One region of the Paenibacillus polygoni genome, then DNA from elsewhere that is predicted to be linked to it. Evidence: a T-box and tRNA genes for the amino acid it is inferred to sense, from the RefSeq annotation. Region 1 holds a T-box; the other regions hold tRNA genes.
The links. A T-box is a leader RNA that pairs with one kind of tRNA and senses whether it is charged. The one in region 1 lies ahead of leuS (leucine--tRNA ligase), so its partner is inferred to be a tRNA-Leu.

Region 1 (4,418 bases):
GCTACGAAGCTGAAAGAGCGTCAACGCGAGCGCATCGGGGTAGATGAGCTGTATTATTACGACGAGAATATCGTATTCCCATCAGGAAATGCAGCGCCCAAAGGGGATCCCGAATGGATTTTGCAAAACGGTAAAAAAATGTACGACGAACTAGCTCCAGAAATGAGCGAGTTTTTCAATTACATGCTGGACCATGAACTGATGGATCTGGTTAGCAAAAAGGGGAAACAAAGCGGAGGCTACTGTACCTTTATTTATGATTACAAGTCTCCTTTTATTTTCTCCAATTTCAATGGGACTTCAGATGATATTGATGTCCTCACGCACGAAGCAGGCCATGCACTTCAGGTGTACCAAAGCCGAAATTACGAAGTGCCTGAATATTTATTTCCTACATATGAAGCGGCTGAAATTCATTCCATGAGTATGGAGTTCTTAACCTGGCCGTGGATGAATCTCTTCTTTGAAAATGAAGTGGAAAAGTATAAATTTGATCATTTGTCGAGTGCTCTTCTATTTATTCCTTATGGTGTTTCCGTGGATGAATTCCAGCATTATGTCTACAGTAATCCAGATGCAACTCCGGCAGAGCGTAAACAAGCTTGGCGTGAAATCGAGCGTAAATATCTGCCGCATCGGAATTACGAGAGCAACCTCTATTTCGATCAAGGCGGTTTCTGGCAAAAACAAGCTCACATTTACCAATCTCCATTCTATTATATCGACTACACACTGGCTCAAATCTGTGCATTCCAGTTCTGGAAGCAGTCTAGAGAGGATTATCAAGCAGCTTGGACGAATTATTTGCACTTGTGCAAATTAGGAGGAAGTTTATCCTTTACCAAACTGGTGGAAGAGGCAGGTCTTATTTCACCTTTCAAAGACGGGTGTGTAACTTCTGTAATTACGAGTATTGAAGATTATCTTAATTCTATAGACGACAAAGCTCTATAAAATAAGAGATCAGCAGAATCACTTTCTATTGGCCCTGCCCTGTTTAGTCTTCAGCTAAATATATTCTTAGTTTAATTAGAACGGGGGCCAGGGGTTTACAGAGTTATTTGACTTTATCTGTTACAGTCTTGTATAATGATTGCGATTAAACTTAACATGTTTTCGATGAAGAGGAGTAGTAATAGAACCAATGCATAACAGAGAGCCAGCGGGTGGTGCAAGCTGGTTGCCATGGTTGTATGAACTCGCCTTGGAGATATGAGGTCAGGCTATATTTTATAGGGGAAGCCTCATCGGTTCACCGCCGTTACAGGGTGCTTAAGGGAGTGGACAGCGAAGCACGTATGTCCGCTAACTAGGGTGGTACCACGGGAATCTAACCTCTCGTCCCTAGCGATGATACGCTATGGGATGCGGAGGTTTTTTTGTTGGTCCGTGATACGTTTTGGCATGGTATGACGTTCAAGGCGTAATCCGGTTCTAACGTTTTCATATGACGAGGAGGATGGACATTGAGTCAGAAAGAACTGCCGAAGCACGGCTATCAACCGCAATCCATTGAGCCGAAATGGCAACAATATTGGGATGCTAACAAAACATTTAAAACAGGGGAAGAGGCAGATAAACCAAAGTTTTATGCCCTTGATATGTTCCCTTATCCTTCTGGAGCGGGTCTCCATGTAGGACATCCAGAAGGATATACAGCGACTGATATCGTATCTCGCTACAAAAGAATGCGCGGATATAATGTTCTGCATCCGATGGGTTGGGATGCTTTTGGTCTTCCGGCAGAACAGCATGCAATCGATACAGGAGAACATCCGCGTGATATAACGGTGAAGAATGTTAATAACTTCCGCCGTCAGATTAAATCACTTGGATTTTCATATGACTGGGATCGTGAGATCAGCACGACAGATCCTGACTACTATAAGTGGACACAGTGGATCTTTATCCAGCTATACAAACGTGGTCTTGCTTATGTATCTGAAGTTCCGGTGAACTGGTGTGAAGAGCTTGGAACGGTTCTTGCAAACGAAGAAGTAATTGATGGGAAAAGTGAGCGTGGAGGCTTCCCTGTCGTACGTAAACCAATGCGTCAATGGGTACTAAAGATTACTGAATATGCAGACCGTCTTCTTGATGATCTGGATGAACTGGACTGGGCGGAAAGCATTAAAGATATGCAGCGTAACTGGATTGGACGCTCCAAAGGTGCGGAAGTGACATTTGAGCTGGAAGGACATGAAGAACAGCTGAAAGTATTTACGACACGTCCAGATACTTTGTTTGGCGCAACTTATGCCGTTCTTGCTCCGGAACACGAATTGGTGGAGAAGATCACAAAACCGGAGCAGCAGGCTGCGGTAAAAGCATATCAAGATCAAGCGGCACGTAAGAGTGACCTTGAGCGTACAGATCTTGCAAAAGAAAAAACAGGGGTGTTTACTGGCGCATATGCAATTAATCCGATCAGTGGTGCAAAATTGCCGGTATGGATTGCTGATTATGTTCTTGCTGGTTATGGAACAGGTGCGATTATGGCAGTGCCTGCACATGATTCACGTGACTGGGAATTTGCAAAACAATTCGGTCTTGAAATCATTGAAGTGGTATCGGGTGGAGATGTGGAAAAAGAAGCCTACACAGGTGATGGCCCTCACGTAAACTCCGGTATGCTGGATGGACTTGAGAATGAAGAAGCTATTGCCAAAGCAATTGCTTGGCTTGAGGATAATGGAAAAGGCGAAGGAAAAGTAACGTACAGACTTCGTGACTGGCTCTTCAGCCGTCAGCGTTATTGGGGTGAACCTATTCCAATTCTGCATCTGGAAGACGGTACGATGAAAACTGTACCTGAAAGTGAACTTCCGCTTGTGCTTCCAGAGATGGATGAGATTAAGCCGTCTGGTACAGGGGAATCTCCGCTTGCTAATGCAACAGACTGGGTAAACACTATCGATCCAGAGACAGGAATGAAGGCACGCCGTGAGACCAATACCATGCCGCAATGGGCTGGAAGCTGCTGGTATTACCTGCGCTTTATTGATCCGCATAATGATAAGGAACTGGTATCCAAAGAAAAACAACGTGAATGGCTGCCAGTTGACTTGTACATTGGCGGAGCAGAACATGCCGTACTTCACTTGCTCTATGCACGTTTCTGGCATAAAGTTCTGTATGATCTAGGCATCGTAGATACAAAAGAGCCATTCCATAAACTCGTAAACCAAGGAATGATTCTTGGAACGAACAATGAGAAGATGAGTAAGTCCCGCGGCAACGTAATCAATCCAGATGAAATTGTGGAAAAATACGGTGCAGATACGCTTCGGATTTACGAAATGTTCATGGGGCCGCTTGAGGCAACCAAACCTTGGAACGAGAATGGTGTAGAAGGAGCTTATCGTTTCCTAGCACGTGTATGGCGTTTGTTTATTAATGAAGATGGTACACTTAATGAGAAAATTGGCGATGGCGGAGATGACGATTTCAAACGCACATGGCATAAAACAATTAAGAAAGTTACCGATGATCTCGAGCATCTACGCTTTAATACAGCGATCAGTCAGCTGATGATCTTCACTAATGATGCGTACAAAGCAGACCGTCTGCCGCGCGAAGCAATGGAGAACTTTGTACAAATGCTTGCTCCTCTTGCTCCGCATATCGCAGAAGAGTTGTGGTCGCGTCTTGGTCATGAAGAGAGCATCAGCTATGTATCCTGGCCGCAGTATGATGAGGCACTAACTGTTGATGCAGAAGTAGAAATCGTAATTCAAATTAACGGTAAAATCGTACAGCGCGCAAGCGTTGCAGCTGATCTTGATGCAAAAGGTCTAGAAGCGTTCAGCTTAGAGATTCCTGCAATCAAGGAAGCATTAGAAGGCAAAACCATCCGTAAGGTGATTGCAGTACTAGGTAAACTGGTTAATATTGTTGCCGGTTAATCTCACCTGCACCAAATTCAGCATCTAGCGCTTCCAGGTCTTTTTCGTACTTCGCGTGCGTGACCTGAATGAGCTGATCAAATACACCCGCGAGGCTTGAATCAAGCAGGTTCAAGGCCTTGGCGGTTATACCGCCGGGTACGGCAACACGTTCTTGGAGCTGTGACGGAGTCACAGCTCCTTCTGCTAGTAATTTACCTGTACCAAGCAGCATTTCACTCGCAAGACGAGTCGCTTCATCTGAAGTGATTCCCGTCTTGCGAACAGCTGCTTCCACCCATTGTTCCAGAAAAAAGGCAACAAAGGCAGGTCCACAGCTGCTAAAATCAGAGCTGATTCGGGTATAGGTTTCTTCTACGCGTATCGGTCTGCTAATGTAGCTGAACAGCATCTCAACCCGTTGTTTGTCTTCATCGTTCATTCGATTTCCATGAATACATAAGGAAGCGCCGCTGCCGGTTAAGTGAGTAATACTCGGAATGATTTTTGTGATTTTACATGGTAGGGCGGATT
Region 2 (4,418 bases), 170 kb from region 1:
TGGAATGTGGCAGGGCAGAAGTCTATTATGGTTATAAAACTTTATCCAAATCTTATCCTATGTTATTTCGCGTGTTGCGGTTTACCTTCTTGTTTATCACGACGCATACCAGCTAAACCAATCAGACCGAGCAACCCAAGCCATCCCCAGTTGCCACTGCTACCGTCTGTAGAATTTGCATTCACACTATTTGTACCGTACGTACCCGTACCTGTACCATATCCGTTATACCCGTTTGTGTTGTCATTCATGCTACGGGAACGAGACATGTTGGAGTATCCTCCTTGGAGAGAATCGTTATACCCTCTTGAATCATAATGGCCTTTCGTCTCATTCACCTGATTCGTTGTAGAATTGGTTTTCATGTGACTGCTTTCAGCCATAGCTGGGACTGCAATAGCCATAGAGATACTTGCTGCTGCGAGCATGGTTGCCATTTTCTTTTTCATAACAGTCATACACCTCCAGATAAGTTTTGGTTGCGATTATAGGTTCCCCGTCAGCAAAAAAACTTATTCGACAATGTAACTGGAGGATATAGGGCAACAAAAAAACTCACCGTTTGCAGCCGGCGAGTTTTTCGTATATACCATATTTTAAAGGGGGAAATACAGTTACTATTATAAAAAACCATCCTTAAAATAACATGATAATAACCTAAAAATAATATGAAAATTGCACGTTTACCGCTGACCTCGACGAGATCGGACGACGAAAGTATACAGGTCTTTTTCGAATTTCTGTCCATTCTCCAGCTCTACATAAGTTTCATCATGGGATGTAACGACTGCTCGATAAGCAATCAATTTAGGGCCTTTCCAAATCGTAACTGCTGATCGAAAATAAATGGCATTATCAAATTGGAGCGGCTGTCTCATAATATAACCTACCGAATGTAATGAAGAACGTGCTTTCCGTTTCCCACGTCCGTGTGCGTCCTCAGGAAGAGCGTGAATTCTTGCAATCTGAGCAAAAGGAATCTTGATTCGTTTGGCACCCACCACCACTAATTGAGCTTCGTCATCCCATTTGAGCAGTATTCCTTGTACAGGGTCTTTATGGCCATCCATTCGGTCTACGATAACCCTGCGACCAATCCAGTGTTGCATCATTCACCCTCCTTTCTAACTTTCCGGAATGACCCAATCGACGGCCTTCATTCCTTTTGATTCTAGAAACTGATTTGCTTTTGAAAAAGGTCTGCTTCCTATAAAACCATGCCGAGCGGCAAGCGGGCTAGGATGCGAAGATTCAATTACCAAATGACGAGAACGGTCAATAAAGGCTCCCTTTTTCTGAGCGTGATTTCCCCAGAGCATGAACACAGCCGGCTGATTTCGCTCATTTATCTTTTCAATGACAGCATCTGTGAATCGTTCCCATCCAAGACCCTTGTGTGAATTAGGCTGACCTTCTCGTACAGTTAATACATTATTTAATAATAATACCCCTTCTTCTGCCCAATGTGTAAGTGAACCATGGGAAGGAATAGGTATCCCTAGATCTGCATGCAGCTCTTTATATATGTTCCGTAAAGAAGGAGGAATCCTAACCCCTTTTTTGACCGAAAAGCTTAGTCCTTCCGCTTGACCTTGTCCATGATAAGGATCTTGTCCAAGAATAACCACTCGGGTATCCGAATAAGAAGTTAACTTTAATGCATTAAATATTTCCTCTTTCGGTGGAAAGACATGCTCTGTTTTATATTCTACAGCAAGTGCATTACGAAGCTCTTGTATATATTCCTTGTTCATCTCATCGTGTAAAATCGTATCCCAATCATTATTGAACATGGAGTATCTTCCTTTCGCAGTAAGAGTAAATGGTAACTTGTAAAAAAATAAGCTGGTCTCCGCTAAGGAGCCAGCTTATACATATAAGATGCCGAGGACCGGGATCGAACCGGTACGGTAGTCACCTACCGCAGGATTTTAAGTCCTGTGCGTCTGCCAATTCCGCCACCCCGGCATATATAGCGCTTATCTTGCGCATATACACCGATTTTTTGAGTTATCTAAGTGCTATTAAACTTCAAAAAATCCTGCGAAATTGATTATAACATGATTATAAATTTTATACAACACTTTTCTTCAAATAATATTTAACATACTCAAACCTACAAATTCGCAGATCTAAATGATTAGATGAAATGAAAATAACTTCCTATCGTTAATAGAATCAGAAAAAGAAAAGCGACTAGAGGCTGAGCCGCCATAAACAAGCATATTACTTTCCATTTATCTCTTGTCCGGTATACAAAGACATTAATAAGAAAGAAGAAAAAAACCACAATAGGCAGCATGACAAGGAATATCGCCAGCAAACCGGCACCAGGACTCTGCACCACCTTACCTAGCCCGCTTATCATGGTAAGAACGGGGTCTAACAGTATAATTGCCATGATATACAAAAGTAAGGTTCCAGAAATAAAACGTATCATCGATACTTGTTCATGGTTTCTTTTCAAGATCAAGTGAAGGAGCAGCATAGTGACAACGGCATAGTATATCAACATGAGTCCAAACGTCTTCATATCATCACTATTGCCGTTGCCTGATAAAAATAATTCAATAAAAAATCCCATACCACTCTCTCTTTTTATCAGATTTCAGCTTATCTCTTACGGACCCATCAACCAAACCGCTCTGTTTTATACCATTTGGATTTTCTCTTAAACACTTTATCCAGCAAAATGGAGATGAATGCTTTGAGAGAAATAATAAGAAAAAGCTGTGCATACGTAAAATAAGAAATACAAGCCAGCACAAAATTCCGTGTGTTGCTCTGTCCATAGTCTGTAGCAAGCGCCAAGTTAATTTGAAGGACGTACAAATAATACATCAGTGCCCATGCAATCATTAAAAAGACATATACATCAGAGGAGAACTGAAAGGGCATGACGACGTCCATACCAAACAAAAATAAGACCTGATACACCACATTAATAACAAAAAGAACATCAGATACGAGGATCGCAAGTAAAAACCAGAAATAACTGGTGCCATAATAAAGGACCTGAACTTTAACCCTCCAGCTGGAGGATGGTTTGAAAAGTTCGAGAATATGATCCATCACAACGCTATAATTTCCTTTGGCCCATCGTTCGCGCTGTTTCATGTATACTCGTAAATCTTCAGGCTCTTGTTGATATGCTTCTGCCTGGGGCGCCAGTGCTATGAGCTGACCTCGTGATAAAATGTCAAAAGATATAGCGGTATCTTCGGTAATTGCATCTTCATCCCAACCGCCGATTTCACGAATCAATTCTGTTTTTATAATAAAATTGGTTCCTGGAATGGTACCGAGCTTAAATAACTCCCACATTCCTGTGTGATAAATTCGCTGCGCAGTGACAAGTTCGAGATTTATACATTTGGACAAAAAATTCTGAGCTCTGTTCCGAGCCTTATTACGACCGAATACGGCTCCATAGGTTTCCGGATCTTCTAATGCTTTATCGACCAAAAATAGAAGTGCATTCCGCTCTGGAGCTGCATCGGCATCATAGATACAAATCCACTCCCCTGTAGCATGTGAAAGTGCATCATTCAGCGCTCCGGATTTACCTCCCGTCCCCTTTCTCTCCATAATCATAAAATCCCTTGATTGGTAATCGGGATGTTTTTTAAGATCATAGAGCTTCTTAGCCGTGTTATCTGTGCAGTTGTCCGCAATTACAATCACTTGTAATTTATCATGCGGATAATTCATTCTTAGAATATGTTCAACCGTCATTTGAATAACTAACTCTTCATTATGGGCCGGAACCATGACCGTAACTTTGGGAGCCTTTTCTGATATGGAAGGTATAACGAGTTCTTTTTTACTTTGCCTAATTATAAAACGCTGTGCGCCAATCATCATAAGAATTGATATAAAGACTGAAATCCAGATACTAATGATCGCTGGTATGAGTAAGAAATCACCCACTGATTTTCCTCCGGTTATATTTATTCATCGTTTTTCTGCGCAAGATCAGCGTATTAATCGTTATAAAGAAAATAGCAACTCCGAAAACGATACTTATAAAGATGCATAATGGGACAAACCAACTGTTATAAGACATTTTCATCACCATTCTTTCTTAAAATTAACAATCAAATATACTCACCTATCAAATCAGTCTCCGCATTCCGTTCTAAAGCAGCGAGTACGGCTTCATAATCTTCATATTCGTTAAATTGATCTTTTGAGAAAACCAGGGCTCCGGAACGAATAATGAGATTGAGCTCCTTATCTCTTCGGCTGAGTAGCTTAACGTCCATGAGCGCATTTTTAATTCGTTCGGTTAGCGATCTTAAGTGCTCTTTCTTGGTAAGAGGGAAGATAACGATAAACCTTCCTTTATCCACATAAAACTTATAATCTTCATATCTTATATGGGTTTGAATCGTATCTGATAGTTCTAAGAGCAGTTC
Region 3 (4,418 bases), 2.2 Mb from region 1:
ATCTCGCTTTCCATGGAAGGCGTTGAATTTATGGGATATGCAAGACAGGTTGCTGAACAAGCAGAACTTCTTGAGAGCCGGTATATGAACGCGAAACCTTCGCCGCAACATTTTGCCGTCTCCACGCAGCACTACGCTTTTGCTGTGAATGCTTTTGTTAAGTTGGTTCAGCAGTATGGGCAGGAGGAATATGAACTTGCTCTCAGAGAAACCAAGACACATGAAATTATCGAGGATGTAAAAACGCTGCGCAGTGAAATTGGAATTCTTTATTTAAATGAATTTAACAGTAAGGTGATGAGTAAATTACTTGATGCAGCGAACCTGCATTTTCATAGTTTGTTCACAGCGAAGCCACACATCTTTGTCAGTGTGCAGAATCCGCTTGCACGGCAATCGAAGGTTACCATTGAGGATTTAGAAGAGTATCCTTATCTGTCATTTGAACAAGGGGAGTATAATTCGTTTCATTTCTCAGAGGAAATTTTAAGTACGTTATCACATAAAAAAAGCATACGAGTAAATGACAGAGCGACACTATTTAATCTATTGATTGGACTAAACGGGTATACGATTTCAACCGGGGTGTTGAGTGCGGATTTAAATGGCCATGACATTATCCCTGTACCGCTGGATTATCATGAGACGATAAATGTAGGCTGGATCTCTCACAAAAATGCGATGCTTTCAAAGCTGGCACTAGCCTATGTAGAAGCCTTACAGGAAGCGACACAAAAGTTTGATATAGTCTAAAGTTATAACCAGCTATAGTTTATTGAAGTTACGCTATAACTGATCTTTCATGGTATCTTTCTATTACGAACTTATGAAATACCAATTAAAGGAGATCAGTGATATGAGCCAAATTACCAAAGCAGGTACAGAGAGAAGTGTTACTCCCTATCGTTTTGATGTGGTTGGAAGCTTCTTACGCCCAGAAGCGTTAAAACAAGCAAGAGCTAAATTTCAAGCAGGAGAAATCACTGAGGCAGAATTAACCAAAGTGGAAGATCGGGAGATTATTCGTCTAGTCGAAAAACAAAAAGAAGTGGGCCTAAAGGCTGTTACCGACGGAGAATTCCGCCGTTCTTGGTGGCATCTTGATTTTATGTGGGGACTCGATGGAGTAGAGAAAGCAAGCGATGTTAAGGGCTATCCATTCCAAGGAGAAACCACAAGAGGAGAAACAGCACGGCTTGTGGGTAAAATCGGATTTTCTTCTTCTCATCCATTTGTTGCACATTATCAGTTTTTAAAACAAGCAGCAGGCGATGATGTGGTAGCTCGTCAAACGATTCCTGCACCGGCACAGTTCCTCTCTGAGCTTTATCGCCCAGAGAATAAAGCTGCGATAGATCAGTTCTACAGCAGTGAAGAAGAACTTGTAAAAGACATTGCTAAAGCTTATCATGATGCCATTCTAGCCTTTTATGAAGCAGGTTGCCGCAGTATTCAGCTGGATGACTGCACATGGGGAATGCTGTGTGATAAAAACTATCTCGAAGCAAAACAGCAAGCAGGCGTGAACGTTGCTGACACGGCTAAGCTGTATGCAAAACTCAATGAGCTGGCCGTATCCTCTTTGCCGTCTGATCTTATCGTTACTACACATGTATGCCGTGGTAATTATCATTCCACATGGGCATCTTCAGGCGGATATGAACCGATCGCTGAAACTTTGCTTGGAATTGATAACATTTCAGGTTACTACCTTGAGTTTGATACGGACCGTGCGGGAGATTTCAAACCTCTTCGTTTCTTGAAAGAAGATCAGCAAGTAGTACTTGGTCTATTCTCATCTAAGATCGGGGAGCTGGAGAGCAAGGAAGAAATTTTCAAACGTATTGAAGAAGCAACAGAGTATGTTGATATTAATCGAATTTGCCTTAGTCCTCAGTGCGGATTTGCTTCGACAGAAGAAGGAAATATTTTGACAGAAGAACAACAATGGAACAAACTTGCTTTTATTAAGGAAATCGCAGAGCAAATCTGGCAATAAGCCGCATGTTATTATCCCTCTGATGCTACTCGGAAATGAGCTTTCTTAGAAAGCCATTGGCATTTCAGGGGGATTTTTTTTCGTTTTTCACTTATACTTGCTAATCTTAAAAACTACCATTATAATACAGGAATATGATAGATTATGCGGCCGTGGCGGAATTGGCAGACGCGCACGGTTCAGGTCCGTGTGGGTTCACCCCCGTGGAGGTTCGAGTCCTCTCGGCCGCATCCTACTTAAGAAGGCTCGTCACATTGCTCTTGCAGCAATCGTGACGAGCTTTTTTATTGCCTTTATTGCCCCGTTTCTACGCCTGTGTTTTTGTGGCTCCATTTCGGAAGTCTGTCGGTGACATACTAAACTTCCAATGGTGGAAGCAATATGCTGAATACTGATCTGCTGAGGATATTGTAAGGTGATCCCTTTTCCACCCAGGCGGTATGTACGAGATAATATTCATACACAGATGGACCAATTAAGGGATAGGGTTCATGTCTTTCTTCACCCGTAAATAAAACAGCGGGTTCTTCAGAACAGGACTGGTGTTAATAGCTCTCTTTTTAATAATGCAACAAACGTCCATATAAGTCTTGTGTTTCTCCATATTCATTTCTCTCTTCATGTTTTATATTGAAAGCGTAACAAAAAAACGAAGAATACAATAGAAAACACTGTAATACAGGTGAAACTAAGCTTTTAACGATAGCGAGTCATAAGTTACATCATAACAAGTGAATATTTTTTAATTGCAGCTAAGGAGGAATGAAAGATGGACAAGATTACATTTATCGGGGCAGGAAGCACTGTGTTTGCTAAAAATGTGTTAGGTGATTGTATGATGACCCCTGCTTTGCAAGGTTTTGAATTAGCTTTATTTGATATTAACCTAGAGCGACTGACCGATTCAGAGAACATGCTGAGTAATTTAAAAAAAAGCGTTGGCAGTACATGCAGGGTTACGGCTTACGCCGATCGTAAGGAAGCACTGCGAGGTGCTAAATATGTGATTAATGCGATCCAAGTGGGCGGGTATGATCCTTGTACGATTACCGATTTTGAAATTCCAAAGAAGTATGGTCTTCGTCAAACGATTGCCGATACCGTTGGCATCGGCGGCATATTCCGTAATCTGCGTACGATTCCAGTAATGATGGATATTGCTGCTGATATGCGGGAAGTATGTCCTGATGCCTTATTTTTGAATTACACGAATCCAATGGCTGTGCTTACGAATGTAATGAATACATACGGAGGAATTAAAACAGTAGGATTATGTCATAGTGTGCAGGTCTGTGTACCTCATATGTTTGCACACCTTGGCATAGATCAAACGGGAGTACAGGCAAAAATCGCGGGAATTAATCACATGGCATGGCTTCTAGAAGTAACGCGGGATGGGGAGGATTTATACCCCGAGATTAAGCGAAGAGCAGCAGAGAAACAGAAGGAATCTCATGGAGATATGGTTCGATACGAGATGATGCTGAAGTTTGGATATTACATCACAGAATCATCAGAGCATAATGCGGAATACCACCCTTACTTTATTAAAAAGAACTATCCGGAACTCATTGAAAGATTCCAAATCCCGCTTGACGAGTACCCGCGTAGGTGTGTAGAACAAATCGCAGGCTGGGAACGTATGCGGGATGAGATTGTGAATAATACGGAACTGAAACATGAGCGTACTCATGAATATGCTTCCTACATTTTAGAAGCAATGGAAACCGGTAATCCATATAAAATCGGCGGCAATGTAATGAACCATGGTCTTATTACCAATCTTCCGAAAGAAGCTTGTGTAGAAGTACCTTGTCTCGTGGATGGCAGTGGAATAAGTCCAACGTATGTTGGCGATCTGCCTCCGCAGTGTGCAGCGCTTAACCTGACGAATATTAATACACAGCTACTTACCATTGAAGCTGCGATGACAGGCAAGAAAGAACATATTTATCATGCAGCCATGCTCGACCCGCACACAGCAGCAGAGCTTTCGATGGATGATATCATAAGGATGTGCGATGAATTAATAGAGGCTCATGGAGATTGGCTTCCTAGATATAAATAAGTCATTCTTAGCCAGGTAGGAATAAACGAGATAACAATCTGGTATTTAGAAAAGTATTGAAAGAAAAACAAGACTGTTCAGACATTTAGCCGTGTTAGAGCAGTCTTTTTAGTTGACAATTTGTACGTACATATTACACACTGTAGAATGAATTCATCGTACAGGAGGCGTTTGTAGTCATGGATATGAATGAACGTATAGAAAGATGGAATGAAGAGGCGAGTCAGTGTAAATGTGGATCAGCACATTATAAAGTAAATATTCAGATTTCTATGGAAAAAGGAGCGCTGAATAAGATTGCACCCTATGTGGTGAGTCAAGGTTATAAACAGGTTAGTGTCGTTTACGATG

Region 2: it has a tRNA-Leu gene. The T-box ahead of leuS (leucine--tRNA ligase) is inferred to sense a tRNA for this amino acid. The anticodon was not compared.
Region 3: it has a tRNA-Leu gene. The T-box ahead of leuS (leucine--tRNA ligase) is inferred to sense a tRNA for this amino acid. The anticodon was not compared.

The regions. Positions count from the first base shown of each region.
Region 1 covers NZ_CP127162.1:3,829,592-3,834,009, reverse strand. Annotated here, with positions in the region: gene QPK24_RS18335 (M3 family oligoendopeptidase) at 1-954, shown strand, start outside; T-box leader at 1,111-1,349, shown strand; gene leuS (leucine--tRNA ligase) at 1,467-3,905, shown strand; partial or broken gene comER (late competence protein ComER) at 3,886-4,418, opposite strand, start outside.
Region 2 covers NZ_CP127162.1:3,655,320-3,659,737, forward strand. Annotated here, with positions in the region: gene QPK24_RS17535 (WGxxGxxG family protein) at 63-449, opposite strand; gene QPK24_RS17540 (LSm family protein) at 684-1,112, opposite strand; gene QPK24_RS17545 (uracil-DNA glycosylase) at 1,125-1,793, opposite strand; tRNA gene QPK24_RS17550 (tRNA-Leu) at 1,883-1,968, opposite strand; gene QPK24_RS17555 (hypothetical protein) at 2,141-2,584, opposite strand; gene QPK24_RS17560 (glycosyltransferase family 2 protein) at 2,632-3,930, opposite strand; gene QPK24_RS17565 (GGDEF domain-containing protein) at 4,098-4,418, opposite strand, start outside.
Region 3 covers NZ_CP127162.1:1,659,475-1,663,892, forward strand. Annotated here, with positions in the region: gene QPK24_RS07955 (LysR family transcriptional regulator) at 1-753, shown strand, start outside; gene QPK24_RS07960 (5-methyltetrahydropteroyltriglutamate--homocysteine S-methyltransferase) at 857-1,999, shown strand; tRNA gene QPK24_RS07965 (tRNA-Leu) at 2,146-2,229, shown strand; gene melA (alpha-glucosidase/alpha-galactosidase) at 2,769-4,067, shown strand; gene QPK24_RS07975 (sn-glycerol-1-phosphate dehydrogenase) at 4,247-4,418, shown strand, end outside.